4 regions of the Micromonospora sp. NPDC049282 genome follow, and region 1 is predicted to be linked to each of the others. Evidence: riboswitches for the same ligand, from Rfam matches in the RefSeq annotation. Region 1 holds a riboswitch; each other region holds the start of a gene.

The links. Region 1 has a riboswitch for cyclic di-AMP ahead of ACGFI2_RS13775 (NlpC/P60 family protein). Riboswitches for the same ligand answer to the same signal wherever they lie in the genome.
Region 2: it holds a riboswitch for cyclic di-AMP, as region 1 does, so the genes downstream of both, ACGFI2_RS04455 (transglycosylase family protein) here and ACGFI2_RS13775 (NlpC/P60 family protein) in region 1, are expected to answer to the same signal.
Region 3: it holds a riboswitch for cyclic di-AMP, as region 1 does, so the genes downstream of both, ACGFI2_RS28075 (coiled-coil domain-containing protein) here and ACGFI2_RS13775 (NlpC/P60 family protein) in region 1, are expected to answer to the same signal.
Region 4: it holds a riboswitch for cyclic di-AMP, as region 1 does, so the genes downstream of both, ACGFI2_RS07515 (coiled-coil domain-containing protein) here and ACGFI2_RS13775 (NlpC/P60 family protein) in region 1, are expected to answer to the same signal.

The regions. Positions count from the first base shown of each region.
Region 1 is NZ_JBICSL010000006.1:230,047-237,570, forward strand. Features, by position in the region: gene ACGFI2_RS13745 (aminotransferase class IV family protein) at 1-470, opposite strand, end outside; gene ACGFI2_RS13750 (hypothetical protein) at 728-1,072, shown strand; tRNA gene ACGFI2_RS13755 (tRNA-Gly) at 1,164-1,237, opposite strand; gene ACGFI2_RS13760 (zinc metalloprotease) at 1,439-2,419, shown strand; gene ACGFI2_RS13765 (pyridoxamine 5'-phosphate oxidase family protein) at 2,563-3,111, opposite strand; gene dcd (dCTP deaminase) at 3,190-3,768, shown strand; gene ACGFI2_RS13775 (NlpC/P60 family protein) at 3,840-4,817, opposite strand; cyclic di-AMP (ydaO/yuaA leader) riboswitch at 4,885-5,022, opposite strand; gene ACGFI2_RS13780 (N-acetylmuramoyl-L-alanine amidase) at 5,256-7,289, shown strand; gene ACGFI2_RS13785 (C40 family peptidase) at 7,356-7,524, opposite strand, start outside.
Region 2 is NZ_JBICSL010000002.1:138,955-146,478, forward strand. Features, by position in the region: gene ACGFI2_RS04440 (transglycosylase domain-containing protein) at 1-1,057, shown strand, start outside; gene ACGFI2_RS04445 (M4 family metallopeptidase) at 1,415-3,478, shown strand; gene ACGFI2_RS04450 (YbaB/EbfC family DNA-binding protein) at 3,615-4,073, opposite strand; gene ACGFI2_RS04455 (transglycosylase family protein) at 4,362-5,000, opposite strand; cyclic di-AMP (ydaO/yuaA leader) riboswitch at 4,999-5,171, opposite strand; gene ACGFI2_RS04460 (LLM class flavin-dependent oxidoreductase) at 5,364-6,926, shown strand; gene htpG (molecular chaperone HtpG) at 6,981-7,524, opposite strand, start outside.
Region 3 is NZ_JBICSL010000025.1:12,274-19,797, forward strand. Features, by position in the region: gene ACGFI2_RS28065 (HelD family protein) at 157-2,274, shown strand; gene ACGFI2_RS28070 (cation diffusion facilitator family transporter) at 2,351-3,265, shown strand; cyclic di-AMP (ydaO/yuaA leader) riboswitch at 3,410-3,540, shown strand; gene ACGFI2_RS28075 (coiled-coil domain-containing protein) at 3,545-4,648, shown strand; gene ACGFI2_RS28080 (hypothetical protein) at 4,728-5,204, shown strand; gene ACGFI2_RS28085 (SRPBCC family protein) at 5,214-5,666, opposite strand; gene ACGFI2_RS28090 (STAS domain-containing protein) at 5,807-6,166, opposite strand; gene ACGFI2_RS28095 (hypothetical protein) at 6,597-7,001, shown strand; gene ACGFI2_RS28100 (cellulose binding domain-containing protein) at 7,215-7,524, opposite strand, start outside.
Region 4 is NZ_JBICSL010000003.1:211,348-218,871, forward strand. Features, by position in the region: gene ACGFI2_RS07505 (helix-turn-helix transcriptional regulator) at 1-23, opposite strand, end outside; gene ACGFI2_RS07510 (carbonic anhydrase) at 194-838, shown strand; gene ACGFI2_RS07515 (coiled-coil domain-containing protein) at 903-1,928, opposite strand; cyclic di-AMP (ydaO/yuaA leader) riboswitch at 1,933-2,063, opposite strand; gene ACGFI2_RS07520 (YibE/F family protein) at 2,217-3,509, opposite strand; gene ACGFI2_RS07525 (SHOCT domain-containing protein) at 3,691-3,870, opposite strand; gene ACGFI2_RS07530 (metal-sensitive transcriptional regulator) at 4,027-4,326, opposite strand; gene ACGFI2_RS07535 (heavy-metal-associated domain-containing protein) at 4,406-4,612, shown strand; gene ACGFI2_RS07540 (hypothetical protein) at 4,647-5,576, shown strand; gene ACGFI2_RS07545 (heavy metal translocating P-type ATPase) at 5,573-7,524, shown strand, end outside.

The DNA.
Region 1 (7,524 bases):
CCCGTCCGGTCGACGAACGCCGCGTCGTCGAAGCCGTCCCGGATCGCCTGCCGGGCGAGATGGCTCTTCGCCAGCTCGCCGACGTGCTTCACCGCGGGGAGGAACCGCTCGTACTCGTACGCCGCCAGCGCCAGCGGCCCGGCGGGCGGCGACGCGGCGGCCCGGGTCCGGACCAGCAGGTCCGGTTCATCCTCGTCCGCACCCGAATAAATGGTGGCGGTCAGCGTGACGTCCGGTGGGCCGGCGTTGATCGCGACCCGCAGCGCGGTGCGCACCCGGTCGTCGGGCAGCGCGGCGCCGAACAGCTCATGGGAGGCTTCCCGCAGGCGGGCCAGGTGCAGGTCGAGGCCGCGTACCCGGCCGCCGCGCACCTGCATGGCGGTGAAGTGGGCGTTCCCGGCGAAGGCGAGCGGCGCCAGGTCGTCGACGGTCGCCGGCCGGCCGTTGCGGTGTACGGCGAAGAAGGCCATGCCGGAACTCTAGAGGCGGTCCTGGCCGCCACCGTTTCGAGGAGCGGTCACCCCCTCGTCGCGCAGCTCCGTGGCGACGGTCAGGACGTACCCCTCGCCATACGGATCCACCGGGGGATGGACCACCCAACGAGGGCTGGTGCCACGACCCAGGACGCAGGGCTCCGCCATGCCCGAGAGTCTGCGGTGGCAGGCTCCCGACCGTCCACCGGATTCGCGGCCGGTGGCGGTAGCGAATGTGCGGGAGACTGGCAGGCGTGGAAATCACTTCCGGCGGTACCCCCGGACCGCGTCTCGCCGACCACCTGGCCGTCCTGGACAACAACGTATACGGCAGCCTCACCGATGCCCCGCCCGCACGGGAACTGGCCGAGATGTTCGTCCGGGCGGGCTGGCGCGCTCGCGCAAGTTCGTGGACCGACTACGAGGTCAAGCACGAGTGGGCGTGCATCGAGTTGATGGAGCCGCGCATCTTCAGCGGTGTCGTCGAGCCGTCCCGGACGGAGGAACTCGGGGCCGTGCTCGCCGGATTCGGCCTGCGCTACTCGATCGAGCTGTGGAGCGAGGACCGGACGACCCTGGTGCGGGAACTGACCGGCTGAGCCGTCAGCTCATGGTCGATCTCACCCGTGCCCACTGCGGGTAGCAGCGAGGCCCTGGCCGGGACTCTCATCCTGGGCAGGGCCTTCGTGCTGGAGCGGGTGACGGGAATCGAACCCGCACTGTCAGCTTGGGAAGCTGATGTTCTGCCATTGAACTACACCCGCGGGCGGCACCACTGTACCTGAGGTCACCACGCCCGTGCACCCAGGTACCTCCGCCGGAGCGGTCGGGCCGGTCGATCAAGCAATTTGCCCGCCGGCAACATATGGCCGTTCTCAAATTCGTCGATGGGATGTAACGTCTGCTCCACGTTTCCGACCCGGCGTGACACACCCCCGGTCACGTCGTAAGAAAGAGGTGGGCCCATGGGACTCCGTCCCAACCTGCTGACCCGGCGTACCGCCGGTGTCGCGACGTCGACTCTCGCGCTGCTGCTCAGCACCGCGGCCGTCGGCGTCGTCCCCGCTGCTTCGGCCTTCTCGGCCGCTCCGGCCGGCGTCTGCGCCGAGCCGGCCGACGCCCACGCCGACGCCCGCGTCGCCAAGGGCGGCAACGCCAAGCTCGACCCGAACGAGCTGACCGCCAAGCAGGTACGCGAACGCGAGGCCGACCTCGCCGCCGCGCAACGCGCCCGGGCCAGCTTCCGGACCGGCGCCGTCGCCCCGCTGGCGACCGTGACCATCCCGGTTGTCGTGCACGTCATTCAGAAGAGCAGCACCCGGGCCGGCGGCAACATCCCGGACTCGCTGATCAACCAGCAGATCAGCGTGCTCAACCAGTCGTACGCGGGCTCGACCGGCGGCGCGGCCACCGCGTTCTCGTTCCAGCTCACGAAGATCAACCGCGTGACCAACACGTCGTGGTACCCGATCGTGCAGGGCTCCTCGGCGGAGCGGTCGATGAAGACCTCGCTGCGCACGGGCGGCAAGAACACGCTCAACATGTACCTGGGTGAGCTGAGCGACGGCCTGCTCGGCTGGGCCACGTTCCCGAAGCAGACGCTGGACAAGATGGACGGCGTGGTCGTGCTCAACGAGTCGCTGCCCGGCGGCACGGCGACCAACTACAACCAGGGTGACACCGGTACCCACGAGATCGGCCACTGGCTGAACCTCTACCACACCTTCCAGGGCGGCTGCTCGGGCTCGGGTGACAGCGTCTCCGACACCCCGGCCGAGGCGTCCCCGGCCTACCAGTGCCCGACCGGCCGGGACACCTGCTCCACCACCGGCAAGGACCCGATCACCAACTTCATGGACTACACCTACGACTCCTGCATGTACCAGTTCACCGCCGGCCAGGCGAGCCGCATGCTCACCGCGTGGAACGCCTACCGCGCGGCCTGACCTGACGCACCACGCACGGTGCCGGCCCTGTCCTCGGACAGGGCCGGCACCTGTCGTTTCCGGGCCGGGCCAAGCGGGCGGCCTCGTCCGACCAGCCGGGCGGCGGCCTCGCGGCCCGGCCATCGGACGGCCTCTCGGCCCGGTCAGGCGGCCGGGCGGCGGGTGTCGAAGCCGTGCCGGCCGCGCCGCCCCTCCGCAACGAGCGGTTCGCGTCGAAGGGCCGGCGTGGCGCCCCGCGGGTCGAGCCAGAGCCGCACCTGCGGCCGACCGGCACCGGAACGGACCACCGGATCGCGCCGGGTCAGCATCGCCACGTCGACGGTGAACTCGAACAGCCGCCAGTCACCCCGTGGCACCGCCCGGCCGAGCCCGGCCAGCCGGGCCACCGTGGCCGGATCGACCACCGGGCGAGCCCGGCCCGCCACGTATGCCTCGTCGTCGCTCTCCTCCGGCGGGAAGGAGTGCAGCGCGAAGCGGCCGTCGCGTTCGAGGTCGCGCCGTTTCGGTGAGTCGATGACGAAGCACCAGAGCCCGTCGTCGGTGATCAGCGGGGAGACCGGGTGCACCCGGGGGCCCCCGTCGGCGCGGACCGTGGCGAGGTAGCCGAAGCCCGGCCCGTACTGCTGGATCAGAAGGCGGATCTCGGCGGCGAGGCGGGGCTCGTCGGCGGCGAATTCGGACCAGGAAGCCATGCGGACATTCTATCGAACAGGTGTACGAAGAAGTAGTCCGACACGCAGGTCACCGATAGCGGTCGCTATGGTGTTCCGATGCTGCTCTCCGACCGCGACCTGGTCTCCGAGATCAAGGCGGGCACGCTCGCGCTGGAGCCCTTCGAGCCCACGCTGGTGCAGCCGTCCAGCATCGACGTACGCCTGGACCGGCTGTTCCGGGTCTTCAACAACCACCTTTACACCCACATCGACCCGTCCGTGCAGCAGGACGACCTGACATCGATGGTGGAGGTTCCCGAGGGGCAGCCGTTCGTGCTGCACCCGGGCGAGTTCGTGCTCGCGTCCACACTCGAGGTGATCTCGCTGGGCGAGGAACTGGCCGGCCGACTGGAGGGCAAGTCGTCGCTGGGGCGACTCGGTCTGCTCACCCACTCCACCGCCGGCTTCATCGATCCGGGCTTCTCCGGCCACGTCACACTGGAGCTGTCCAACGTGGCCAACCTGCCGATCACGCTCTGGCCGGGCATGAAGATCGGTCAGTTGTGCATCTTCCGGCTCTCCTCGCCGGCCGAGCACCCGTACGGCTCGGCCGTCTACGGCTCGCGTTACCAGGGCCAGCGCGGCCCGACGCCGAGCCGGTCCTGGCAGAGCTGGCGCACCTGGCCGACCCGCTGACGCTCTCCGCCGCTGTTGAGCGGGGCCCCCTCCTATGCGGAATGCGTTGACAGGGGGCCCCTCCTTGCACCTCAGCCGGGGCGGCCGTAGCTGTTGATGTCGCCGTCGTCGACGCGCTTCATGGTGATGGGCTTGCCGGACTGGGAGGCGTGCACCACCCAGCCGTCGCCGACGTACATGCCCACGTGGTGCAGGTCGCCGTAGTAGAAGACCAGGTCACCGGCGCGCAACTCGGCGCGGCTGACCCGCCGCGTGACGTTGTGCTGCTGGCGGGCGTTGTGCGGCAGCGAGACACCGGCCTTGGCCCAGGCGGCCATGGTCAGGCCCGAGCAGTCGAAGTGGTCCGGGCCGGCGGCGCCCCAGACGTAGATCTTGCCGATCTGGGCGCAGGCGAACTTGACCGCCACCCCGGCCGCGCCGCCGGGATATCCGGCCGGGCAGGGGGCCGGCCGGAGCGGGCCGCCGCCACCGTTGCCGTACACCTTGAGCCGCAGTTTCTGGAGCTTGGCGATCTCGGCGTCGATCTGCTTCTTCTTCGCCGCGAGCTGCGCCTCGGTACGGCTCAGGTCGGCGACCATCGCGTCCAGCGGCTTCTTCTTCGCGGCCAGCTCGTCGCGCAGCTCGGCGATGTCGCGTACCTGCTCCTGCTGGTGGTGCGCGAAGCGGTCGAGCATCTCCAGACCGCTGACCAGCTCGCTCGGTGAGCGGCTGCCCAGCAGGGCGTTGACGGTGGAGAGGTTGTCACCCTTGTAGGCGTCGGCGGCGAGCCCGCCGACCTGCCCGAGCGCGGCGTCCACCCGGGCCTGGAGCGGGGCGATCTGCTTGCCGAGCGCGTCGGCCTGCCGGCGTCGCACGCCGAGCTGCTCGCGTACGGCGTTGACCTGCTCGATGACGGGTTCGAGCTTGTTCCAGTCGCGGTCGATCTGGGCCTCGATCTCGGCGACCGAGGGTTCGGCGCGGGCCGCCGTCGCGCCACCGGTCAGAACGACCGCGGCGCCGACCAGGGCGGCGAGTGTGGGGGTGAAGCGGGACCAGCGGGAACGCGGCACGACTGCGGACCGGTCCGTGGACCGGCTCGACGTCGGCCGCGGGGCATGGTGTGCCACCGGGCGTCCGTACTCCTTCGTCTGACCGCCTACCGGGTTAGCTGACGGGTTCGGGCGGGAAGGGAGCCGCCCTACCGCAGTGACTGCGGATTCACCCCAGGTACCTGGGTCCCCGGTTCGCCCGTGGGCGACTCGGCGGTGTCGGACCGTCACCGCCCGGGTTGGACGATGAAACTGGCGGCCGACGATTGACCAGAGTAGGGACCTCTGTTATCGATCCGCAACCCGAACGGCAGTGACACTCCGTACCGGATGTGCCGGTCGGACGCGAATGAAGCTTTCTTTCACATCAGATTACCCACCGGAAAGGCATTGACCCTCCCGGGCCAACGGAGTGAGGGTGGGGGACGCAGTGACCCCCATCCCTGTCCAGGAGGTTCGATGCACCTCTCACCCCCGCCCTCGGGCGGACGGATACTGCTCGCCGCCGCCGTGGCGACCGCCGCCGCGCTGGCGACCACCGGCCCGGTGACCGCCGCGCCACAGGCCGCCCCACCCGCCGGAGACCGGCAGCAGCAGTACGCCGCCGCGGCGGCCGAGTACGGCGTGCCGCAGAACGTGCTGCTCGGGGTCTCCTACCTGGAGTCCCGCTGGGATGCCCACCCGGGCCAGCCCAGCACCAGCGGCGGCTACGGCCCGATGCACCTGACCGACGCCACGCACGTGCTCGCCACGCCGGGCAGCGCGCACGTCGACGAGGACGAGGACCCGCGCGGCGACGACTCACGCCCGCTCACCCTCGACCCGGCCACCGCCGCCGCGCCGGCCCGGGAGACACCACTCCCGACGGCCTCGCTACAGACGCTCGACGCCGCCGCGACGCTCACCGGGCTCGACGCGCAGAAGCTGCGCACCGACCCGGCCGCGAACATCCGTGGTGGCGCGGCGCTGCTCGCCTCGTACCAGAAGGCACTGGGCGGGCCGGTCGGCGCCGGCAGCGACCCGGCGGCCTGGTACGGCGCGGTGGCCCGCTACTCCGGCGCGGACACCTCCGACGCGGCGGCCGCCTTCGCCGACGAGGTCTACGACCAGCTCGGCCAGGGCGCGACCCGCACCACCGACGACGGGCAGCGGGTCACGCTGGCCGCCACCGCCGCGCGCCCGGACCGCGCCGGCCTGGCCCGGCTCGGGCTGCGCCACGCCGCGCGGCCGGACGGGCTGGAGTGCCCGGTGCGGCTGGCCTGCGAGTGGATCCCCGCGCCGTACGAGCAGCTCAGCGCGGACCCGGGCGACTACGGCAACCACGACCTGGGCAACCGGCCGAAGCAGCAGAAGATCGAGTACATCGTCATCCACGACACCGAGGGCTACTTCGACCCGAGCGTCGACCTGGTGAAGCGGGCCGACTACCTGGGCTGGCACTACACGCTGCGCTCGGTGGACGGTTACGTCGCCCAGCACATCAAGGCCAAGGATGTCGGCTGGCACGCCGGCAACTGGTACGTCAACGCCAAGTCCATCGGCCTGGAACACGAGGGCTTCGCCGGGCAGGGCACCTGGTACACCGAGGCGATGTACCGCAGCTCGGCGAAGCTGGTCCGGTACCTGGCGCAGAAGTTCGGCATCCCGATGGACCGGCAGCACATCATCGGCCACGACAACGTGCCCGGCACCACCGCCGGCACCGTCCGGGGCATGCACTGGGACCCGGGGCCCTACTGGGACTGGTCGCACTACTTCGACCTGATGAAGGCGCCGTTCCGGACCACCGGCACGTCGCGTACCGGGCTGGTCACCATCGACCCGGACTTCGCCACCAACCGGCCGGCGTTCGTCGGCTGCAACCAGCAGCCGCCGGGCGTGCCGACGCCCACCCCGCCGGCCGAGACCTGCCCGTCGCGCGGCTCCTCGGCGGTGATCCTGCGGAGCGCGCCGAGCGCGGACGCCCCGCTCGTCAACGACCTCGGGCTGCGCCCGGACGGCACGCCGGACACCATGTACATCTCGGACCACGGGGCCCGCGCCTCCGCCGGACAGACGTACGCGGTGGCCGGCCGGCAGGGTGACTGGACGGCGATCTGGTATCTCGGCCAGAAGGCGTGGTTCCACAACCCGGCCTCGGCGCCCACCGGGAAGTGGGCGACCGGCTTCGTGGTGACGCCGCGGCCCGGCAAGGCCACGATCCCGGTGTACGGCCGCGCCTACCCGGAGCAGGCCGCCTACCCGGACACCATCCCCTACCAGGCCATCTCCCCTCTCCAGTACACGCTCGCCGCCGGCCAGCGGTACGCGGTCGGCGGCGTGCTGCCGGGCGAGTACTACCGGGCCGTCTCGTTCGACGGCTCGGCCCCCGGTGACCAGACCGTGGTGCGGGGCGAGAACCGCTACGTGCAGGTCCAGTTCGGCCACCGGATCATGTTCGTGAACCTCGCCGACGTGCTGATCCTGCCGTCGCCGGTCGGCGCGCCGCGCTGACCCGGAACGGCGGAAGGCCCCCGGTCCAGGTGGACCGGGGGCCTTCTCCGTCGTGGCCGGCTCGGGTCAGCTGACCCGGATGAAGCCGGCGAGCGGTTGCGTGCTGATGCTCGACACCTGGACCGGTTTTCCGGTCCGGGGCGCGTGCACCATCACCCCGTTGCCGAGATAGAGCCCGACGTGGTGCAGGTCGCTGCCGAAGAAGACCAGGTCACCGGGTCTGGCCTCGGAGCGG
Region 2 (7,524 bases), on a different contig from region 1:
CGACCTGGCCGCCGCCGTCCGCGACGGGATCTCGGTGAAGCAGCGGTTCGACTCGCCGGACACCAAGGAGTTCCCCGAGTCGGGCCGCACGAAGGGCAGCGCGGCCGGGCCGATCCGCAACGCCGAGCACGCGGCCTGCCAGCCGGACTGCGCGCTCTGGGAGGCCACGGTCGCCTCGTTGAACGTCACCTACTTCGAGCTGACCGAGAAGCTGGGCAGCGCCAAGGTGATCGAGACGGCCCGGCAGGCCGGCGTGGAGTCGATGTGGGAGACGGTGCGGGGCAACCCGCGGCCGCAGCGGGTCGACCTCCGCGACGACCCGGCCGACGAGTTGGCGGAGCACTTCTCCGCCGAGGTCGGCATCGGCCAGTACGGCATCACCGTGCAGGACCACGCCAACGGGATGGCCACCTTCGCGGCCGGCGGCAGGCGCGCCGACGCGCACTTCGTCCGGTCGGTGACCAAGGGTGACGACAAGGTGTGGACCGAGCAGCTCCGGCAGACCGACCTCGGCCTCGACTCCGAGGCGGTGAACCAGCTCGACTGGGCGCTGCGCCGGGTCCGGGCGGCCCGGCTGGAGAACGGCTGGGACTCCGCCGGCAAGACCGGCACCTGGCAGGCCGGGCAGAGCACCACCCAGAACGTGCACACCTGGATGGTGGGGTGGACCGGCGCCCTCGCCTCGGCGGTCTGGCTGGGCACCACCGACGGGAAGCCGCTGCGGACCACGGGCGGCAGTTACGAGGTGTACGGCTCGACCGGGGCCGCGCCGATCTGGCGCCAGTTCATGACCCGGGCCACCGCGGCGATGAAGCTCGACCCGGACCGGTACCGCTTCCACGAGCCGGCGTTCCCCGGCGACGCCCCGGAGCCCACCGGATCCGCGCCGCCGGCGACCACCTCGGCGCCGAGCCCGTCCGCGTCGCCGTCGCCGAGCCCGACCTCGTCGAGTCCGAGCCCCGGTCCGACCCGGCGGCCCACTCCGCGCCCGACCCTGTCGCCCTCGCTGACCACGTTGCCCACCGGGCCGCCGACGCGGACCCGGGGACCGCGCTGAACCTCTGTGCACCACCCGCACACCGCGGCAATGCACGCAGATCGGGCACGCTGCCGTCCGCTGCCGACAATGTTCACCCTGATCAGGGGCTATTGAAGATCATGGCTTCCTGAATTCGGGGTGACGGCGGGGTGTCCGGCGACAGTCGGTTGCCCGGGTCACCCATTGCTCACGGCTCCGACGGCGTGTGATCGTGCACCAGCGAGTCGTCGACCCCCGGCGGCTCGGACGGTCGATCTGTCGACCCGGAGCCACGCCGGCAGCTCCGGTGACCGGCCGTCACCCTGCCTCGCACCATCGCGCCGCCCGACCCCACCGGGCTCCGTGCGGCGCGCCCAAGAACAGGAGCGAACCCTCTTGAAGCTCTCACCTCGCCTCGCCGCGCTCACCGGCGCGGCCGCGGCCGGCGTGATCGCCGCCGGCACCGCCGCGGCCGTGCAGGCCGCGCCACCCGGGCCCGCCGCCCCCAACCCCGCCCAGGCCCGCGCGGCGGCCGCCGACTCGACCCGCGCGCTGGTCGCGAACCGTCCCGCCTACCTGCAGGCCGGTTCCGACGACGCGTTCGTGCAGAAGCCGGTCATCTCCTCGGAGGGCACCCAGTACGTGCCCTACGAGCGCACCTACAAAGGACTGCGGGTGGTCGGCGGTGACTTCGTGCTCGCCACCGACTCCGCCGGCAACCTCAAGTACGCCTCCGTCGCGCAGCAGCGGCCCATCGGCGCCCTCGCCACCACCCCCAGGCTGACCTCGGCCGCCGCCGCGAAGACGGCGCGCGCCCAGCTCAAGACCGTCAGTTCCGTCGAGGGCACCACGCTCGTCGTCTACACGCTCGGCGCCGGGTCGGCGCTGGCCTGGGAGACCACGGTGCGCGGCACCGACGCCGACGGCCCCAGCCGGCTCACCGTCGACGTGGACGCCCACACCGGGGCGGTGCTGCGTAAGCAGGAGCACATCGTCAACGGCACCGGCACCGGCGCCTGGAACGGCCCGGCCCCGCTCACGTTGAACACCACCCAGTCGGGCAGCACCTACACCATGAAGGACCCGACCGTCACCAACCTCAGCTGCCAGGACGCCGCGAACAACACCACGTTCAGCGGCACCGACGACGCCTGGGGCAACGGCACCGCCACCAACAAGGAGACCGGCTGCGTCGACGCGCTGTTCAGCGCGCAGACCGAGCACAAGATGCTCAACCAGTGGCTGGGCCGCAACGGCGCCAACGGCAACGGCGGCTACTGGCCGATCCGGGTGGGCCTCAACGACCAGAACGCCTACTACGACGGCAGCCAGGTGCAGATCGGCAAGAACACCGCCGGCCAGTGGATCGGCTCGCTCGACGTGGTGGCGCACGAGATCGGCCACGGCATCGACGACAACACCCCGGGCGGCATCTCCGGCGGCGGCACCCAGGAGTTCGTGGCGGACACGTTCGGCGCGGCCACCGAGTGGTTCGCCAACGAGCCGTCCAGCTACGACGCGCCGGACTTCCTGGTCGGCGAGAAGATCAACCTGGTCGGCTCCGGCCCGATCCGCAACATGTACAACCCGTCCGCGCTCGGCGACCCGAACTGCTACTCCAGCAGCGTCCCGGGTGGCGAGGTGCACGCCTCCGCCGGCCCGGGCAACCACTGGTTCTACCTGCTGGCCAACGGCAGCAGCCCCACCAACGGGCAGCCGTCCAGCTCCACCTGCAACAGCAGCAGCGTGACCGGCCTGGGCATCCAGAAGGCCATCAAGATCATGTACAACGCGATGCTGCTGAAGACCTCGTCCTCGTCGTACCTGAAGTACCGCACCTGGACGCTGCAGGCGGCGAAGAACCTCTACCCGGGAAGCTGCACCGAGTTCAACACGGTCAAGGCGGCCTGGGACGCGGTCAGCGTGCCGGCGCAGTCCGGTGACCCGACCTGCGCCGGCGGCACGCCGACGCCCACGCCGACCACCACGACCACCCCGCCGTCCGGCGGCTGCTCCGGCAACAAGCTGGCCAACCCCGGCTTCGAGTCGGGCAACGTGAGCTGGACCGTCTCGTCCGGCGTCATCACCACGGACAGCGGCCAGGCGGCGCACGGCGGCTCGTACAAGGCGTGGCTCGACGGCTACGGCTCCTCGCACACCGACACGCTCAGCCAGTCGGTCACCATCCCGGCCGGCTGCCGGGCGACGCTCAGCTTCTGGCTGCACATCGACAGCGCGGAGTCGACCACCTCCACCGCCTACGACAAGCTGACCGTCAAGGCCGGCAGCACCACGCTGGCCACCTACTCCAACCTGAACAAGGCCACCGGCTACGTGCAGCGGTCCTTCGACGTCTCGTCGCTGGCCGGCACCACGGCGACCATCTCGTTCAGCGGCGTGGAGGACGCCTCCCTGCAGACGTCCTTCGTCGTCGACGACACGGCGGTCACGCTGAGCTGACCCCGACGCGAGCGGCCGGCCGTCGTCCTCCCGACGGCCGGCCGTTCCGCGTCTCCGGCTCGCGGCTTGCGGGATCTGGTACGGAACGGCCTCTCATAGGGGACTTCCGTACCAAGATCTACATCTTGGCGGGCGGTCAGGCGGAGCGGGCGGAGCGGGCGGTTCGGGACGCGGCGACGCGGTCGCGGCGGATCCGCGCGGCCACCTCGTGCATCGTCCGGCTGAACAGCTCCGCCTGGTCGGGCAGGCCGCCGAGGCGGGCGGCGAGCGCGTCGGTGTCCGCCCGGGCGGAGTCGCCGACCTGCGCGTCCAACTCGCTCAGCGCGTCGTTGACGGCGTCGACCAGGTGTCCGCAGAGAACCTCCAGCGGCAACCCGGCCAGCTCCGGGTCGACGACGACGGAGTGCAACCGGCCACCCTGGACGGCGACCGCCCGGACCCGGCCGCCGACGGCCGCGCCCTCGGCCCGGAGCAGCTCGCCCGGCTCGCCGTCGGCGAGCACGCAGGCCCGGGACCGCATCGCGGCCAGCGCCTGCTGCGTGCGGGTCAGCAGCTCGTCGAGGCTCGCGGCGGCCGAGAACGCATCGTTGGTCATATCCGCGCTTTCTTCACGTCTTAGCCGAGTCTGGTGACCATAGCAACAGGCGGCGACGGAACCTCGTCACCCGCCGCACCAGGCCGGCCGCCGACGCCGGGAGCAGGACGGACGCCCACCACTCCCGGCGTGTCGCGCGGGGGCGAACGCCCGGCCGGACGACCGGCCGGGCGCTCGCGTCGCCTGCCGGCGCGACGTGGTCCCGAGGACTCGCGACCCGGACCCGCAGCACGCGACCGGACCGACGGGACGCGACGCAGACGCGACACGGCGGCCCGGAGCCGGGGATCAGCGCAGGCGCAGCCGCTGGCCCGGGAAGATCAGGCCGGGATCGTCGCCGACCACGCCCCGGTTACACGCGTGCAGGGCGCGCCACCCACCGGCGACGTGCTTCGCCGCGGCGATCTCGGACAGGGTGTCGCCGGGCCGCACCAGGTAGGCGCCGGTGGCCGGCGCGCCGCGCCGCTCACCGCCCGACGAGGTGGCCCTCTTCGTGGTCGGGGCCTTCCTGGACGCGGTGGAGCCCGACTCCTTGCCGGCGTGCGTCCGGCTCGACCCGGCCTTCCTGCCGCTCCACCCGGCCTTCCTGCCGCAGACCGGCCAGGCGCCGATGCCCTGCCCGTCGAGGACCCTCTCGGCGACGGCGATCTGCTCGGAGCGGCTGGCCCGGTCGGCGCGGGCGGCGTACCGCTGGCCGCCGTGGCCGTTCCAGGTGCCGCGCGAGAACTGGAGCCCGCCGTAGTAGCCGTTGCCGGTGTTGATGTGCCAGTTGCCGCCCGACTCGCACCGGGCGACGGCGTCCCAGTTCAGGCTCGCGGCGGCGGCCGGCGCGGCCGGCCCGAGCAGCGCCACGGCGCCGGTAGCGGCGCCGGCTACGAGCGCGCCGATCACGGTACGGCGGCGCCGGGCTGAGTATGCGGTTGACATGTGGATTCCTCCACGCCGACGAGGTGAGCTGTCGGGTTCGGGCCGAGGAGCCCGGCCGCCGGTGGCGGCTTCACCCCGAGGTGACGTGCACCGTGGAACGTGTGGGTCCCCCGCTCCCGCCCGAGGTCCGGGTACCACCGGGCCGGCGGCGGGATTAGGCGTTACCGGCCCGTGGTGTCCGCGACTGCGAACGGAACCGAGGCTAGGGACGATTTCCGACGATCGCCCGCTTCTTGGGACGTTCTTCACCCGCCCGGGCTACCGTGCGACCGCCGCGTCCACGGTGGTCGGGTCCGCCATCACCCGGCCGGTGGTGGGGCTACCGTGGGGCGGGACCGGCAAGATCGCGTAAGGAGCGGGGCGATGACCGACCACGGACACGAGCTGACCTTCGGTGGCTTCCTCACCCCCGCCGCCGGTCGCCCCGACCAGGTGGTGGCGCTGGCCACGCTCTGCGAACAGGTCGGGCTCGACCTGGTCACCTTCCAGGACCACCCGTACCAGCCGGGCTTTCTGGACACGTGGACGCTGATGTCGTACGTGGCCGCCGCCACCGCCCGGATCGGTCTGGCCGGCAACGTGCTCAACCTGCCGCTGCGCCAACCTGTGGTGCTGGCCCGCAGCGTGGCCAGCCTGGACCTGCTCACCGGCGGCCGGGTCGAACTGGGGTTGGGCGCGGGCGCGTTCTGGGACGCGATCGAGGCGACCGGCGGGCGGCGGCTCTCCCCCGGCGCGGCGGTCGACGCGCTGGACGAGGCGATCCAGGTCATCCGCGAGGTCTGGGACACCGAGCGGCGCGGCATGATCCGGGTGCCCGGGGAGCACTACCGGGTGGTCGGGGCGAAGCGCGGTCCGGCGCCGGCGCACCCGGTGGGCATCTGGGTGGGCGCGTACAAGCCGCGCATGCTGCGGCTGGTCGGGCGGGCCGCGGACGGCTGGCTGCCGTCGCTGGCGTATCTGCCGAAGGGACCGGACGACCTGCCGGCGCTCAACGCGCTGGTCGACGAGGGCGCGCGGGCAGCCGGGCGCGATCCGGGCGCGATCCGCCGGATGCTCAACGTCACCGGCACGTTCACCCGCTCGTCCACCGGCTTCCTCGCCGGGCCGCCGGAGCGGTGGGTCGAGGAGCTGGCCGGCCTCACCCTGGAGCACGGCGTCACCACGTTCATCCTCGGCAGCGACGAGCCGCGCGCCCTCCAGATCTTCGCCCAGGAGGTGGCGCCGGCGGTCCGGGAGCTGGTCGCGGCCGAGCGCACCACGCCGGGCAGCGGCGCCCGGGCCGTCGCCGACGAGCAGGCCGCCGCCGGCGGCCCGACCACGCTCGCGGTCACCCCCACCCCCGATCCGGGGGTACGGCTGAGCGCCCGCCGCCTCTGGGACGAGACGACCCGACCGACCGCCCCGCCGCCACCGGCCGGACAGGTCTACCCCGCCCGGGGGCAGGCCGCCGGGCAGCACCTGGTGGACGTGCACGACCACCTGCGTCAGGAGCTGGCCCAGGTGCGCGACCTGCTCGACCAGGTCCGGCGCGGGGCGGTGTCGCCGGGCGGGGCCCGGGCCGCGCTGAACGAGATGACCATGCGGCAGAACGACTGGACGCTGGGCGCCTACTGCGCGGCGTACTGCACGGTGGTGACCCAGCACCACGGCCTGGAGGACGCGTCGATCTTCCCGCACCTGCGCCGCTCCGACGCCGGGCTGGCGCCGGTGCTGGACCGCCTCGAGCAGGAGCACGTGGTGATCCACGGGGTAGTGGAGAGCGTCGACCGGGCACTGGTGGAGCTGATCCGCTCCCCCGGCGACTTCACCGGCCTGCAGGAGGCGGTGGACCTGCTCACCGACACCCTGTTGTCACATCTGTCCTACGAGGAGCACCAGATCGTCGAGCCGCTGGCCCGACACGGCTTCTTCCCCGGCCAGCTGTGACAAGCGGGAGCCCCTCCTATCGCGTAGGCGATAAGAAGAGGCCCCTCCTTGCATCTAGAGGTTGCGGGCGAGACGGTCGGCGAGGATGCGGGTGAAGCGGGCCGGGTCGGCCAGCTCCCCACCCTCGGCCAGCAGCGCCATGCCGTACAGCAGCTCGGCGGTCTCGGTCAGCGCGGCGGCGTCGCCGCCCTCGCCGTGGGCCTTGCGCAGGCCGGTGACCAGCGGATGGGTCGGGTTCAGCTCCAGGATCCGCTTGACCCGGGGCACCTCCTGACCCATCGCCCGATACATCTTCTCCAGCGTCGGCGTCATGTCGTGCGCGTCGCCCACCACGCAGGCCGGCGACGTGGTCAGCCGGGTGGACAGGCGCACCTCCTTGACGCTGTCGGTGAGCGCGCCGCCGAGGAAGGTGAGCAGGTCGGCGTACTCCTGCCGCTCGGCCTCGGCCTTCTCCTTCTCCTCCTCGGTCTCCAGGTCGACCTGACCCTTGGCCACCGAGCGCAGCGTCTTCCCGTCGTACGCGCCGACCCGCTCGACCCACACCTCGTCCACCGGGTCGGTGAGGATCAGCACCTCGAAGCCCTTGGCCCGGAACGCC
Region 3 (7,524 bases), on a different contig from region 1:
CGCCCCCGCGGGCGGCGGGAAACGGGTGGGAACAGCCGGATAACGGGCAACCGGCACCGGCGTGCGCCGGTCAGCGGCATGGCCCCGACGTCCGACTTGCCGGCGGCCCGTACCCTCATTCAGCCCGTCGTGCCGTCCGACCACAGGAGCACCGCGTTGACCGACCAGACCACGCTGGACCGGGAGATCGCCGCCGAGCAGCGGCACCTCGACCGGGTGTACGCCCGGCTGGCCGAACTGCGCCGGTCGGCGGCCGACGCCGAGCGGGAGGGCTACCAGTTGGCCCGGGTCGGCACCTTCGGCGCGCTTGTCGAGCGGGACGCGATGGTCTTCCACGCCGCGCAGCGCCGGCACGCGCTGGACGCCGAACACGAGGGGCTGGTCTTCGGCCGGCTGGACCTGCGTACCGGGCAGGTGCTGCACGTGGGCCGGCTCGGCGTGCGCGCCGACGACGCCGAGACGCTCGTGGTGGACTGGCGGGCGCCGGCCGCCGCCGCGTTCTACCAGGCCACACCGGCCGAGCCGCGCGGCGTGGTGCGCCGGCGCACGATCCAGTCCACCGCCGAGAAGGTCACCCGGATCGAGGACGACCTGCTGGACCCGGAGGCCGCCCCGCCGGACATGGCCGTGGTCGGTGACGGCGCGCTGCTGGCCACGCTGTCCCGGGCCACCGGCCGGGGCATGCGCGACATCGTGGCCACCATCCAGCGGGAGCAGGACGAGGCGATCCGGTCGCCCGGCAGCGGCGTCACGATCGTCTCCGGCGGGCCCGGCACCGGCAAGACGGCGGTGGCGCTGCACCGGGCTGCGTACCTGCTCTACTCCGATCGGTCCCGCTACGCCGGCGGCGGCATCCTGGTGGTCGGGCCGTCCGGCGTGTTCGTCGAGTACATCGCGTCGGTGCTGCCCTCGCTCGGCGAGGAGACCGCCACCCTGCACTCGCTCGGTTCCCTCTTCCCGGGCCTGTCCGCGACCCGGACGGATCCGTCGGAGGTGGCGGCGGTGAAGGGTTCGCTGCGGATGCGCCGGGTGCTGGAGCGCGCGGCCCGGGACGCGGTGCCGGACTCCCCGGCGGAGCTGCGCCTGCTCTACCGCGGCGAGCTGCTGCGGCTGGACCGCCCGGCGCTGGACACGGTGCGGGACCGGACGCTGGCCCGGGGCGCGCGCCGCAACGAGGTGCGCCGGGCGGCGTTCGACGCGGTGCTCGCCGCGCTCTACGCGCAGGCCCGCACGCTGCGAGTGGGCCGGCTGCCGGAGCAGCCCGCGTTCGAGGACGAGATCATCGAGCGGCCGGAGTTCCGCGAGTTCCTCAAGGCCTGGTGGCCCCGGCTGCACCCACGCCACGTGCTGGGCTGGTTGGCGCGGCCGGAGCGGCTGCGCCGGTACGCCGGCGGGGTCCTCTCCTCGGCCGAGATCCGGCTGCTCACCGACGCGTACCGGACGCTGGACACGGACGGGCTGACCGTCGCCGACATCGCCCTGCTGGACGAGCTGGACGCGTTGCTCGGCACGCCGGTGCGGCGGGCGCGGCCGAAGCGGGACCCGTACCAGCTCGCCGGCGGCGTGCGCGAGCTGAGCACGTACGCCGATCGGCAGCGCGCCGCGCGGGCCGCCGCCCGGGAGCGTCCGGCGGACTACCGCGACTACGCCCACGTGGTGGTGGACGAGTCGCAGGACGTCTCGCCGATGCAGTGGCGGATGGTCGGGCGGCGTGGCCGGCTGGCGTCCTGGACGGTGGTCGGCGATCCGGCGCAGACCGCCTGGACCGGCGATCCGCAGGAGCTGGACCGGGCCCGGGACCAGGCGTTGGGGCAGCGTCGCCGGCATCGCTACGAGCTGACCACCAACTACCGCAACTCGGCGGAGATCTTCGCCGTGGCGGCGGCGGAGATCCGCCGGCTGTACCCGGATCTGGCGCTGCCGGACGCGGTGCGGTCCACCGGCGTGCCGCCGGTCCAGCGCACCGTGGCCGCGGCCGAGCTGCCCGCGGCCACGGTCGAGGCGGCCCGGGCGCTGCTGGCCGAGGTGGAGGGCACGGTCGGCGTGATCACGCCGGTGCCGCGCCGGGACGAGGTGGCCGGCTGGCTGGGCGGGATCGGCGCCGGCCGGCTCCAGGTGGTGAACAGCCTGCAGGCCAAGGGCATGGAGTACGACGGCGTGGTGCTGGTCGCGCCGGGCGAGATCCGGGCCGATCCCGGCTCCGGGGTCCGGACGCTCTACGTGGCGCTCTCCCGGGCCACCCAGCGCCTGACCACGCTCGACCCGGTGGCGTGACCAGACGCTCACTTGCACACATAGCGATGTGAGCATAGATTGGTTCCGGCCGAGGCACGGGGCGGAGGGTGTGTGCGTGGGCGCAGGTCATGACCACAGCGGGGCGGTGGCCAACGCGGCACACCGCCACCGGGGGCGGCTCTGGGCCGCCTTCGCGCTGCTCACCGTGCTGATGCTGGTCGAGGCGGTGGCCGCCTTCACGACCGGCTCGCTCGCCCTGCTCTCCGACGCCGGGCACATGTTCACCGACGTGCTCGGCATCGGCATGGCGCTCGCGGCGATCAGCGCCACCCGGCGTGCCCGCACCGACCCGCAGCGCACGTTCGGGCTCTACCGGCTCGAGGTGCTCGCGGCGCTGGCCAACGCGGTGCTGCTCGGCGCCGTCGCGATCTACGTCCTGATCGAGGCGGTACGCCGGTTCGGCGAGCCGCCGGAGGTGCTCGCCGGGCCGATGCTCGTGGTCGCCGCGCTCGGCCTGCTCGCCAACATCGCCGCGTTCGCGCTGCTGCGAGCCGGCGCGCAGGAGAGCATCAACCTGCGCGGGGCGTACCTGGAGGTGCTCGGCGACCTGCTCGGCTCGCTGGGCGTGATCGGCGCCGCGCTGGTCATCGCCGGCACCGACTGGTGGTGGGCCGACCCGCTGGTCGCCGTGGCGATCGGCCTGTTCATCCTGCCGCGCACCTGGCGGCTCGGTCGGGCCGCGGTGCGCATCCTGGTGCAGGCCGCGCCGGAGCACCTCCAGGTGACCGCGGTGCACGACCGGCTGGCCGCCGTGCCAGGCGTGGCCGAGGTGCACGACCTGCACGTCTGGACGCTCACCTCGGGCATGGACGTGGCCTCGGCGCACCTGGCCGTCGACGCGGGCGCCGAGGTCGCCACCGTGCTGGCCGCCGCCCGGGCCGCCCTGCACGAGGACTTCTCGATCGACCACGCCACGTTGCAGATCGAACCCGGAGCGTCAGCCGGGGCCTGCGGCCCGAGCGAGTGGTAATTAGGACAGACTTAAATCAGTGTGGTTATTGTTGGCATATGCCGGTTTTGCCCGGTAACTGGCTCCGGTCGGCGGAGCCGGCTCCGGGCAGCGCCGGTAGGCTCGGTCGCGGCCACACCCCGGGCGCCACTCCGGCGCCCGTGGGCGCGGCCGGCGCCTAATCGCCCGCAGGGCGAGCCGGGGAACCACGCACGTGGGGTGCATCCGCGTCAGCGGTAGGGATCTTCCGTCCCGAACCCGTCAGCTAACCCGGTCGGCGGCTGACGGAAGGACACCTGAATGCCCACAGTGGCACCTGTACGACGGACGGCCGCCCGGTTGGCGGCCCTGCTCGTCGCGACGCTGGCCCTCGGCGTCGCGACCGTGCCGGCCTCCCCCGCCTCGGCGGCGCGGTCGACCTACCCGACCGGCCTGCTCGCCGCCGCACCCGGCGACGACGACGAGGGCGGCACCCCGACGCTGCGCGAGCAGCTCGACGCGGCCAGCAAGGGCTGGCTGGACGCCAAGGCCGCGCTGAACCACTCGGTTACCCGGCAGAAGCAGCTCAACGACCGGCTCGGGACGATCGACGTGGAGCTGGCCGAGCGCGACGCCAAGGTCGGCGAGATCGCCCAGGTGGCGTACCGCACCGGCCGGATGGGCACCGCCGCCGCGCTGCTCGCCAGCCGTAGCCCGGAAGGCTTCATGGACCGGGCCGCGGCCCTGGAGACGGTCGCCGCGCACGAGGACCGGACGCTGCGCGACCTGATCACGACCCGGGACGAGGCGATCCGCACCCGCGCCGCGCTCGACGGCGAGATCCGCGAACAGCGCAAGCAGGTCACGCTGATGGCCAAGCGCAAGGACCAGGCCGAGCGGGCACTGGAGGTCGCCAACCGGCGGCCGGCCGCCGACAGCGGCAGCAGCCGCAGCAGCGACGGCGGCGGCAGCCCTGGGGGCACGTCCACGGCGAACGCGAAGCCGGCCAAGCGCAACTCCGACGGCTCGTGGCCGGCGGAGTCGTGCAGCGTCAACGACCCGACGCCGGCCAGCGGCTGCATCACCCCGCGCACCCTGCACGCGTTGCAACAGGCCAAGGCGGCCGGCTTCACCCGGTACGTCTCGTGCCACCGCCCCAGCGGCTCGGGCGAGCACCCGAAGGGGCGGGCCTGCGACTTCGCGGCGCAGAAGGACGGCTTCGGCGGCGTCGCCAGCGGCGGCGACAAGACGTACGGCAACAACCTGTCGGCCTACCTCATCCGCAACGCCGACCCGCTCGCCGTGCTCTACGTGATCTGGTTCAAGCGGATCTGGCTGCCCAGCAGCGGCTGGAAGTCGTACAGCGGCGGCAACGGCGACCCGTCCAGCGACCACACCAACCACGTGCACCTGTCGGTCTACTGAGTCCCTACGCCCCACGACGTACGCCGGATGTCGTCGCGCGGCCCACGACCCGGGCCGCGCGACGGCCGACGATCGGGGCATGAGACGACTCTCCCCCGCCGGCCGCAAGGCGCTGCTCACCGCGCACCTGACCACCTCGCTGGGCTGGCTCGGCACCGACCTGACGCTGCTCGCGCTCGGCGTGGCCGGGCTGCGCGGGGCCAACCCCGAGGTGGTCTACCCGGCGGCGGCGCTGCTGGTCACCTGGCTGTTCGCGCCGCTGAGCGTGGCGGTCTGGCTGGTCGGGACCGTGAGCGCGCTGCTCACCCCGTGGGGCCTGCTGCGCTGGCGCTGGGTGCTGGTGAAGTTCGCGCTCACCACCGTCATGCTCGGTCTGGTGCTGCTCCTGCTCACCCCCCGGATCCGGCACCTCGGCGCGCTCGCCGGGGCCGCCGACGCGCACCTGCGGGTCGACCTGGTGGTGCCGCCGGCCGTCTCCACCACGCTCCTGCTGATCGCCACCGTGCTGTCCACGTACAAGCCGTGGGGGCGAATGCGGCGGGGCCGGCCCGGCTGACCCGCCGAGTCAGGCCGGCCGACCCTCCAGGGTCGCGCCGAGGCGGGCGGCGAGGCCCAGGTGGGCCGCCCGGGCCTGGCGGAACGCGTAGCCGAACAGCGGCGCCGGCGCGGTGAGGGTGATCTCCACGTCGATCCGCACCACGCCGTCGGGCTCGTCGCGCAGCCGGGTGTGGTTGCGCACCGTCGTCGCCGGCTGCTGCCGGGCGACGGTGACCACCTCGTCCTCGTTGGCGATCAGCACGTCCGCCTGGTAGGTCACCGGGAAGTGCAGCGGACCGAGCTCCAGCCGATCGGTGATCGCGTAGCTGGCCAGCGCGCCCGGCCGGGGCGGCAGCCGGCGGACCCGCACGATCAACGGATGCAGCTCGCCCTGCCGGCTCAGGTCGCCGAGCAGGGCTACCGCGTCCGCCCGGCGACACCGGGCCTGCACGGTGTAGCTGAAGCTGTCGCTGCTCTGCAAACCGGTCCCCCTCGCCGTCGTGGGTCCGGACGATCGTCCCGTACCGGGGCCGGGCTGGCAACGGGTCGAAGGTCCCCCGGTCGGCGAGGCCGAGGTGGCGCTCAGGCGCCGGTCTCCACGCTCGGCGGCGGTCGCGCGCCTCAGGCGCCCGGGAGCACCTCGGGGATGTCGTCGGCGAACCAGGGCTCGGGCGCGCCGAAGAGGCCGAGCAGGCCGGTCACCCAGAGCTGCCGGTGCACGAACCGGCTCGGCTCGGTGACCACGAGCTTGACGCCGCTGACCTCACAGGTCTGGAAGCCGGCCACCATGGCGCTGATGCCGACCGAGTCGATGAACGTGACGAGCCGCATGTTCAGCTCGATCCGGGCGGGGCGTCCCTTGGCGAGCACCTCGGCGATTGCTTCCCGGACCTCGTACGCGGTGTCGACGTCGATCTCCCCTCGGGGAGCGATCTGCACGACACCACCCGGACGCAACGACTTCACGATCGACAGGCTCACGCGAGCACCTCCACTCGCCCCAACGGGCGCCTCATCAGTACGCGGGCCGCGACCGAGAGTATTCCTCCAACGGCCCCGGTCGCCACCCCCCGGGATGAGCAATTCGCGGACTGGGCACACCTGGGCGAGCCCAATCCAGACCTCCGGGTTCCGATTTCCCCTTCGACGCGGACCGCGACCAGCCGAACGACCGAGCCGGGCCGACCGATCCGCCGACCCAGGGTAGCGGGCCCGCGCACGCCACTGGGAACACCCACCCTTCGGCGCGTTCGGGTGATTTGTCGGTTCCTACCCTGATCACCCCGGGCGAGGGTGGGGTTTGGGACGAGGGTGGGTGGGGCACTGCCCACCAGGAGTGAACCGTGACGCGCCGGATGAACACCGGAGTCCGAAGTGGCCGCCGGGCTTCGGCACCCGAGGAGGTAGAACGATGTTCGGATCCAGCCTGATGGACCGCCGCAGCAAGCCCGAGCGGGTCGCGGACCAGGCGTGGCAGCAGCTGCTCTCCGCGGTCGGCTCCGCCGGTGACAGCGTGCGCGACGTCACCCGTACGGCCCGCCGCAGCTCCTCCGGGCTGGCCGACGACGCCACCGACCTGGTCGGCTCCGCCGCCGACGAGGCGCGCCGACGGGCCGGCCTCGCCTTCGACGCGCTCGCCGGTCGCCGCCCCGCGCTGCCCTGGACGCTGCTGATCGCGGCGGCCCTGGCCGGCGCCGCCATCGGCTGGGCCGCCGGCACCGCCGCCCGCGCCGCCGGCAGCCGGGAGCGCAGCGCCGACGAGATCGAGTTCGTGGACGTCGACCGGCCGAACTCGCCGGCCGGCCTGGACGGCTGACCCCACACACCTCGCACGACGAGCGGTGGGCGGGGGGGCGCCCCCCCCCCCCCCCCGGGGGGGGCGCGGCCCCCCGCCCCGCCCACCGCCACGTTGCGGTTCGCCCCCGGACGCTCGCCCGGAGAGGTCGGTCGCGAGCGATATACCCCAGCGGCATGATCATGACTCAGCGGTACATCGCGCCAGACCGCACCAGTCCTCCGGGCCGACCGGTCAGCGGGCGGTGCAGGAGACGGTCGGCGCGCGGTTGCCGCCGGTCGCGGTCCCGGTGAAGCCGACCGTGGTCGACCCGCCGACGCCGAGGTTGCCGTTCCAGCCGGCGTCCGTCACCGTCACGGCCGAACCGGTCTGGGTGTACGACCCGCTCCACAGCTGGGCGATCCGCTGCCCGTCCGGGAAGGTCCAGGTCAGTGTCCACCCCGCGATCGGCGCGGTGCCCGGATTGCGCACCGTCACCTCGGCCTGGAAACCGCCCGGCCAGGTGTTCGTCACCGCGTAGGTGGCCGCGCAGCCGCGCCCGGTC
Region 4 (7,524 bases), on a different contig from region 1:
GGTGTGGTCGCCATGGCGGTCATCGTATGGCTTTCCCCGGCCCGCGTCCCGAGCCGGCGTGAGCCGCGACGGTGACGTATGAAATGCGTATCACGAAATCTTGACGTGCCTTGGGTCGCGTGTGACTGTGGGTCGCGAGGCCGACACCCGCCAGCCGGCCTGGTCGTTCCGCGCGAGGACGAGGTGAGCAGCGATGACCCCTGACGAGGCACTGGCCGAACTGCGGGCCGGTAACTACCGGTTCGTCACCGGTGTGCCGCAGCACCCGAACCAGAACGCCGGGCGGCGGACGGCGGTCGCGGACGGCCAGCACCCGTTCGCGGTGATCGTCGGCTGCTCCGACTCCCGGCTCGCCGCCGAGATCATCTTCGACCGCGGTCTCGGTGACCTGTTCGTGGTGCGCACCGCCGGGCACACCGCCGGCCCCGAGGTGCTCGGCAGCGTGGAGTACGGGGTCACCGTGCTCGGCACGCCGCTCGTGGTGGTGCTCGGCCACGATTCGTGCGGCGCGGTCCAGGCGGCCCGCGAGGCGGTACGCACCGGCTCCGCCCCGGCCGGACACCTGGGCGCCGTGGTGGACGCCGTCTCGCCCAGCCTGCTCCGTGCCGCCCGGCAGGGGGTCGAGGACCTCGACGGCATCGTCGACGTCCACATCGCGCAGATCGTGGAGACCCTGCTGGCCCGTTCGACGGTGCTCGCCGAGCGGGTGGCCGGTGGAGCGTGCGCGGTGGTCGGCATGTCGTACCGGCTCAGCGGCGGCGAGGTGCGGACGGTGGCGCAGTCCCCGACCCCGCTGCCCGCGCCGGCCGCGCCGGCGGACCCGGCGCTCGCCGGCTGAGTCGCACCCGGACACGCGAGAAGGGGCCGCCCTCGGGCGGCCCCTTCTTCGTGTGCCTGTCGCGTCAGAGCAGCGACATGTGCACGTGGTCGGTGTGGTTGGAGGGTCCGCTGTAGGAACTCCAGCCGGTCGCCGGGAACCAGATCTGCCGGTTCCAGATCACGTAGTAGATGCCCAGCCGGTCCGCGTTGCGGATGAGGAAGGCGGCCACCTCGTTGCCGTACCGGCGGGTGTCGTTGTTGTGCCACGGCGCGAAGCCGCTGTTCTGCAGCGACCAGTCACAGGCCTTGCCCTTGGGGTGCTCCCACGGCCCGCCCGGTCGGTAACAGCCCACGAAGCGGCTGAAGCCGGCGCGCTTGACCTCCTTGTACGCGTGCAGCGTGCGCGGCGTGACGCAGCCGGAGGTGGTCGGGTCGTTCTCGCTGCACGACTCCGACTTCCAACCGCCGTCGGCGGTGCGGCCGGGGCCGACCCGGGCGACCGGCGAGGTGGCCGAGACCAGGCCGCCGGTGAAGCCCAGCCCGCCGACCAGCTTCAGCGCCTTCTGCGCCTCGGTCCGCTCGCGGGCCATCGCGTTGGTCTGCTTCTCCTGCTCGCGCACCTCGGCGTCGGCGGCGATCTTGGCCTGCTCGGCGCGGGTCCTGGCGGCGTTGACGGCGGCGAGCCGCTGCGCGTTGTAGAGGTTCAGTTCGTCCAGGGCGCTGGCGCGTTCGACGAACGAGTCGGGCGACCGGCTCTCCAGCAGCATCGCCATCGCGCCCATTCGCCCGGTCCGGTAGGACTGCGCGGCGATCTGGTTGACCTGCGGGCTGAGCGCCGCCAGCTCGGCCTCCGCCGCCGCCTTCTCGGCGGTCAGCCGCTTCTGGCGCTCCTGAGACTTGGCGAGCTTCGCCTTCGCCTGGACGTAGGACCGGTTGGCGGAGTCGATCGCCTCGGTGATGAGCGGCGGTTCGCCGTCCTCCCCGTGCCCGGAGGGCTTGGGGGCGGCGGCGTGCGGGGCGGCCGTCGCCGGGGTCGGCCCGACCAGCACGGCGAACGCGGCGAGCACGGCCACCACGGGTGTCGACCAGCGGCGCAGGGGTGCCGTCACAGTGTTCCCTTCCGTCGACCGCCGACCGGGTTAGCTGACGGGTTCGGGACGGAAGCGGCCCCTACCGCTCGCGCGGATTCACCCCATGTACCTGGTTCCCCGGTTCGCCCGGAGGCGATTGGGCGGCGGCACCGCAGGCGCCGGTGCGCGCCTTCGGCGGTGACCGGGGCGAGGTTACCCGAGATCCCGACCGGGGATCTACGTCCGGAAGGCGACCAATCGCGAGAATTCGACATTGCCCAGCGTGAGCAGCATCGCGTTTGACGTCGGCCGTCACGCTGCGGAGTGTCACCATGCGGCCTCCGTGCTCCCCGGGTCGCCGGGCCGCCGTCCGCCGAGCGCCTCCAGCGCCTCGTCCCGCCCCTGTGGAGGCCGGGACGCGGGCGGTGGCGACGCCGGGGCGGCGTCCGGCACGGGCCGGCCGGCGGTGGTGACGACCGCGGCCAGCGCGGTGGTCATCGGTACGGCGGCGATCAGACCGAGCGTGGCGACCGCGCTGCGGACGATCTCCTGGGCGAGGAACTCGCTGGTGAGGATCTCGCTCACCGGGCGGGAGTCGGCGACCAGCAGGAGCAGCAGCGGCAGCGAGGCGCCCGCGTACGCCAGCACGATGGTGTTGACGGTCGACGCGATGTGCGCCCGGCCGACCCGGGTGGCCGCCCGGTAGAGCTGCCGCCGGGACAGGTCGGGGTTGGCGCGCGCCAGCTCGGTGACGGTCGCCGCCTGGGTGACCGTGACGTCGTCCAGCACGCCCAGCGAGCCGATGATGATGCCGGCCAGCAGCAGCCCGTGCAGGTCGACCTCGCCCTGGAACATGGACAGCGTGGTGGCGTCCTCGCTGCCGAAGCCGGTCAGGTGGGTGGCTCCGGTGGCCAGCGTGCCGAGCACGCCGGTGACCACCAGGCTGCCGAGCGTGCCGAGCACCGCCACGGAGGTCTGCGCGCTGATCCCGTGGGTCAGGTAGAGCACCACGAACATGATGAGTGCGGCGCCGACGATCGCCACCGGCAGTGGGGACCGGCCGGCGCCGATCCCGGGCAGCACGAAGCCGAGCAGGATGGCGAAGCTGGCCGCCAGCCCGCCGAGCGCGGCCAGACCGCGCCAGCGGCCGAAGGCGACGATCGCGGCGGCGAAGAGCGCCACCAACCAGACCAGCGGCGTGCCGCGTTGGTGCTCGGCGATGTTGTAGGTCTTCACCGTCGGGTCGGCCGGGTCGGTCAGCTCGACCAGGATCACCTCGTCGCCGACCTCGACCCGTGGCGCGCCGGGCCCCGCGGGGATCGGCGTCTCGACCTGCCTGCCGGCGTCCGGGCCCTGCTCCGCGGCGACGGTCACGGTGCCGCAGCGGCCGTCGGCGCCCTCCGGCGCCTCCGGGGTCGGCGGGCAGGGCTCGGTCACCACCCGGGTCACGGTGCCCTGGTGACGTGGCACGTTCGCGCCGCCCGCCGGCTCCGGTCCCGACCGGGGCCAGAGCGCCAGCGCCGCGATCACGGTGAGCGCGAGGAGCGGCACGACGGTCGCGAGGAGAAGCCGGCGTACCCGGGGTGGCGCGGGGGCGGGACGGGTGTGGTCGGCGCCCACGGCGTCTCCCAACTGTCGACGGCGCGACCCGGTCACCGGCCCGGTCGGTCCCCGGCCGGCGCGGACGGTGCTGACCACGCCCGGTCGTCGCCGGGCCATGGTAGCCAGCGCCGACCGGGGCGCCCGGCAGGCCGCTGCGGAGCCCATCCGCCGGCCGCGCCCGGGCGGGGGTGACCGGCGGTCAGCTCAGGCCGGCGCGCCGCCGCCGGTAGTCGTCCTCGTCGATCTCGCCGCGCGCGTACCGCTCGTCGAGGATGCGCCGGGCCGTACCCGGCGTCGCGGAGCCCACCCCGGGCAGCCTGACCACCAGCCAGACCAGCCCCGCGAGCGCCGCGAGCGCCAGCAGGGACCAGAGCCACATCCAACCCATCATCGGGCCCGACCACATCATCCGGCCGCCCTCCGTCCGTTCGGGCGGGTCGGCGCGGCGCCGACCCGGCCGTCACCTCGACGGTACGTGCACGAGCGGCCGGGCGGGCCGGGCCGCGCGGCCCATTTCCGGGGTCGGAAGTCCTGGTCAGCCGCGCTTCATCAGGCGGCCGACGGCGGCCATCATCTCGGTGGCCATCTCGTCGGCGCGGCCCTCGGCGGCGCCCTCGTGCATGCAGTGCCGGGCGTGGCCGTCGAGCAGGCCCAGGGCGACCTTGTCCAGCGCGGCCTGGATGGCCGAGATCTGCGTCAGCACGTCGATGCAGTAACGGTCGTCCTCGACCATCTTCTCGATGCCCCGGACCTGGCCCTCGACGCGACGGAGCCGGGCGAGGAGCTGGTCCTTGCTGGCGGTGTAGCCCCGGGTCGGGGTGGACGGCGTGGTCATCCGTCGAGGATAGCGTACCCCTCGGGGGTATGGTAACGTTCCGCTTGTACCCCCAGGGGGTATCAGATCGGAGGGCGAGATGGACACCACCTACCAGGTGAACGGCATGACCTGCGGCCACTGCGTCAACGCCGTCAGCACCGAGCTGACCGCGCTGCCGGGCGTCACCGACGTCCAGGTCGACCTGGCCACCGGCCGGGTCACCGTCACCAGCCAGGGCCCGCTGGACGCGGCCGCCGTCCGCGCCGCCGTGGACGAGGCCGGCTACGACCTCGCCGAGGCGTGACCGGCCCACGCATCGCACATCTCCAGGAGGCACCATGAACACGGCGACGAAGCTGAGCGGCTTCGCCCTCGGCCTCGCGGCGGTGTTCGGCGGGGCGTACGGGATCGGTCACCTGGCCGGTCCCGTCGCCCCGGCCGCCGAGACCAGCCACGACACCACCGACACCGACCACGACACCACCGACACCGACCACGGGACCGGCGCCGCCGGCCACGGCGACGAGGGCCCGGCCGACGCCGCGCACCTGCCCGGCGGGCTGCTCGTCTCCGAGCGCGGCTACACGCTCCAGCCGACCACCGCCCCCACCGGCCAGTTCGCGTTCCGGATCACCGGCCCGGACGGCCGGCCGGTCACCCGCTACGAGGTGGCCCACGACAAGCGCATGCACCTGATCGTCGCCCGGCGCGACCTGTCCGGCTTCCGGCACGTGCACCCGGAGCTGGCCGACGACGGCACCTGGCGGGTCGCCTCGCCGCTCGCCGGACCCGGCGTGTGGCGGGCGTTCGCCGACTTCACCCCCACCGGCGGGGAGGCGCTGACCCTCGGCGTCGACGTCACCATCCCCGGCCCGCTGGCCGCCCGGCCGCTGCCGGCGCCGGCCACCAGCACCACGGTCGACGGCTACACGGTCACGCTCACCGGCACGCCGGAGCCGGGCCGCACCAGCCGGCTCACGCTCTCGGTCAGCCGGGACGGCCGCCCGGTCACCGACCTCCAGCCCTACCTCGGTGCGTACGGACACCTGGTGGCGCTGCGCCAGGGTGACCTGGCCTACCTGCACGTGCACCCGGAGGGTGCGCCCGGCGACGGGCGGACGCCGGCCGGACCGGCGGTCACGTTCGCGGCCGAGGTGCCCTCGGCCGGGGCGTACCGTCTCTACCTGGACTTCCGGCACGGCGACGCGGTGCACACCGCCGAGTTCACCGTCGTGGCCGGCGACCCGACCGGGGAGGTGCCGCGATGACCACCACGGGCAAGACGCTGCCGACCGCGCCGAACCTGATCGAACTCAAGATCGGCGGCATGACCTGCGCTTCCTGCGCGGCCCGGATCGAGAAGAAGCTCAACCGGATGGACGGCGTCGAGGCCACGGTGAACTACGCCACCGAGAAGGCCACCGTCCGGTACGCCGACGAGATCGCGCCGGACGACCTGATCGCCACCGTGGAGAAGACCGGCTACACGGCCGAGGTGCCGCCCCCGCCCGCGCGTGACCGGGCGGCCGTGGCCGGCGAGCCGGTGGACGAGCTGCGCGGCGCGCGTACCCGGTTGTGGGTCTCCGCCGTGCTGACCCTGCCGGTGATCCTGCTGGCCATGGTGCCGGCCTGGCAGTTCGACTACTGGCAGTGGGCGTCGCTCACCCTGGCCGCGCCGGTGGTGGTCTGGGGTGGGCTGCCGTTCCACCGGGCCGCGCTGGTCAACCTGCGACACGGCGCGGCGACCATGGACACGCTTGTGTCGCTCGGCACGCTGGCCGCGTTCGGCTGGTCGCTCTGGGCGCTCTTCCTCGGCGACGCCGGGATGCCGGGGATGACCCACCCGTTCCGGTTCGACATCACCCGGGGCGACGGCGCCGGCAACATCTACCTGGAGGCCGCCGCCGGCGTCACCCTCTTCATCCTGGCCGGCCGATACTTCGAGGCCCGCGCCAAGCGCACCGCCGGCTCCGCGCTGCGCGCCCTGCTCGAACTGGGCGCGAAGGACGTGGCGGTGCGGCGCGGCGGGCAGGAGGTGCGGATCCCGGTCGACCAGCTCGCGGTGGGTGACCGGTTCGTGGTCCGGCCGGGGGAGAAGATCGCCACCGACGGCGTGGTCGAGGAGGGCACCTCGGCGGTCGACGCCAGCATGCTCACCGGCGAGTCGGTGCCGGTCGAGGTGGGGCCGGGCGACGCCGTGGTGGGCGCCACCGTCAACGCCGGCGGCCGGCTCCTGGTCCGGGCCACCCGGATCGGCGGGGACACCCAGCTCGCCCAGATGGCGCGGCTGGTGGAGCAGGCGCAGACCGGCAAGGCGGCGGTGCAGCGGCTCGCCGACCGGATCTCCGGCGTCTTCGTGCCGATCGTGATCGCCCTGGCCGCCGCCACGCTGGGCTGGTGGCTCGGCACCGGCGCCGGGCCGACCGCCGCGTTCACCGCCGCCGTGGCCGTCCTGATCATCGCCTGCCCGTGCGCGCTGGGTCTGGCCACACCCACCGCGCTGCTGGTCGGCACCGGACGCGGCGCGCAGCTCGGCGTGCTGATCAAGGGGCCGGAGGTGCTGGAGTCCACCCGCCGGATCGACACCGTGGTGCTGGACAAGACGGGCACCGTCACCACCGGTCGGATGGCGCTCGCCGAGGTGCTGCCCGCGACCGGCGAGGACGCCGCCGAGCTGCTCCGGTTGGCCGGCGCGCTGGAGGCGGCCTCCGAGCACCCGATCGCCCGCGCGGTCGCCGAGGCGGCGGCCGAGGCCGGTACGCCGCCCGCCGTCGGCGACTTCGCCAACGCCGAGGGCCTGGGCGTGACCGGCACGGTCGACGGCCGGACCGTGGTGGTCGGGCGCCTCCGGCTGCTGCGGGAGCGCGGTCTCGACGTACCCGAGGAGGTCGTGCGGGCCGCGACCGGCGCGGAGTCGGCCGGCCGCACAGCGGTCCTGGCCGGCTGGGACGGGCGGGCCCGTGGGGTGCTCGCGGTGGCCGACCCGGTGAAGCCGACCAGCCGGGCGGCGGTCGACCGGCTGCGCGGCCTGGGGCTCACCCCGGTGCTGCTCACCGGCGACAACGCCACCGTGGCGAAGGCGGTCGCCGCCGAGGTGGGCATCGACGAGGTGATCGCCGAGGTGCTGCCGGCCGACAAGGTGGAGGTGGTCGAGCGGCTCCAGCGCGAGGGCCGGGTGGTGGCCATGGTCGGTGACGGGGTCAACGACGCCGCCGC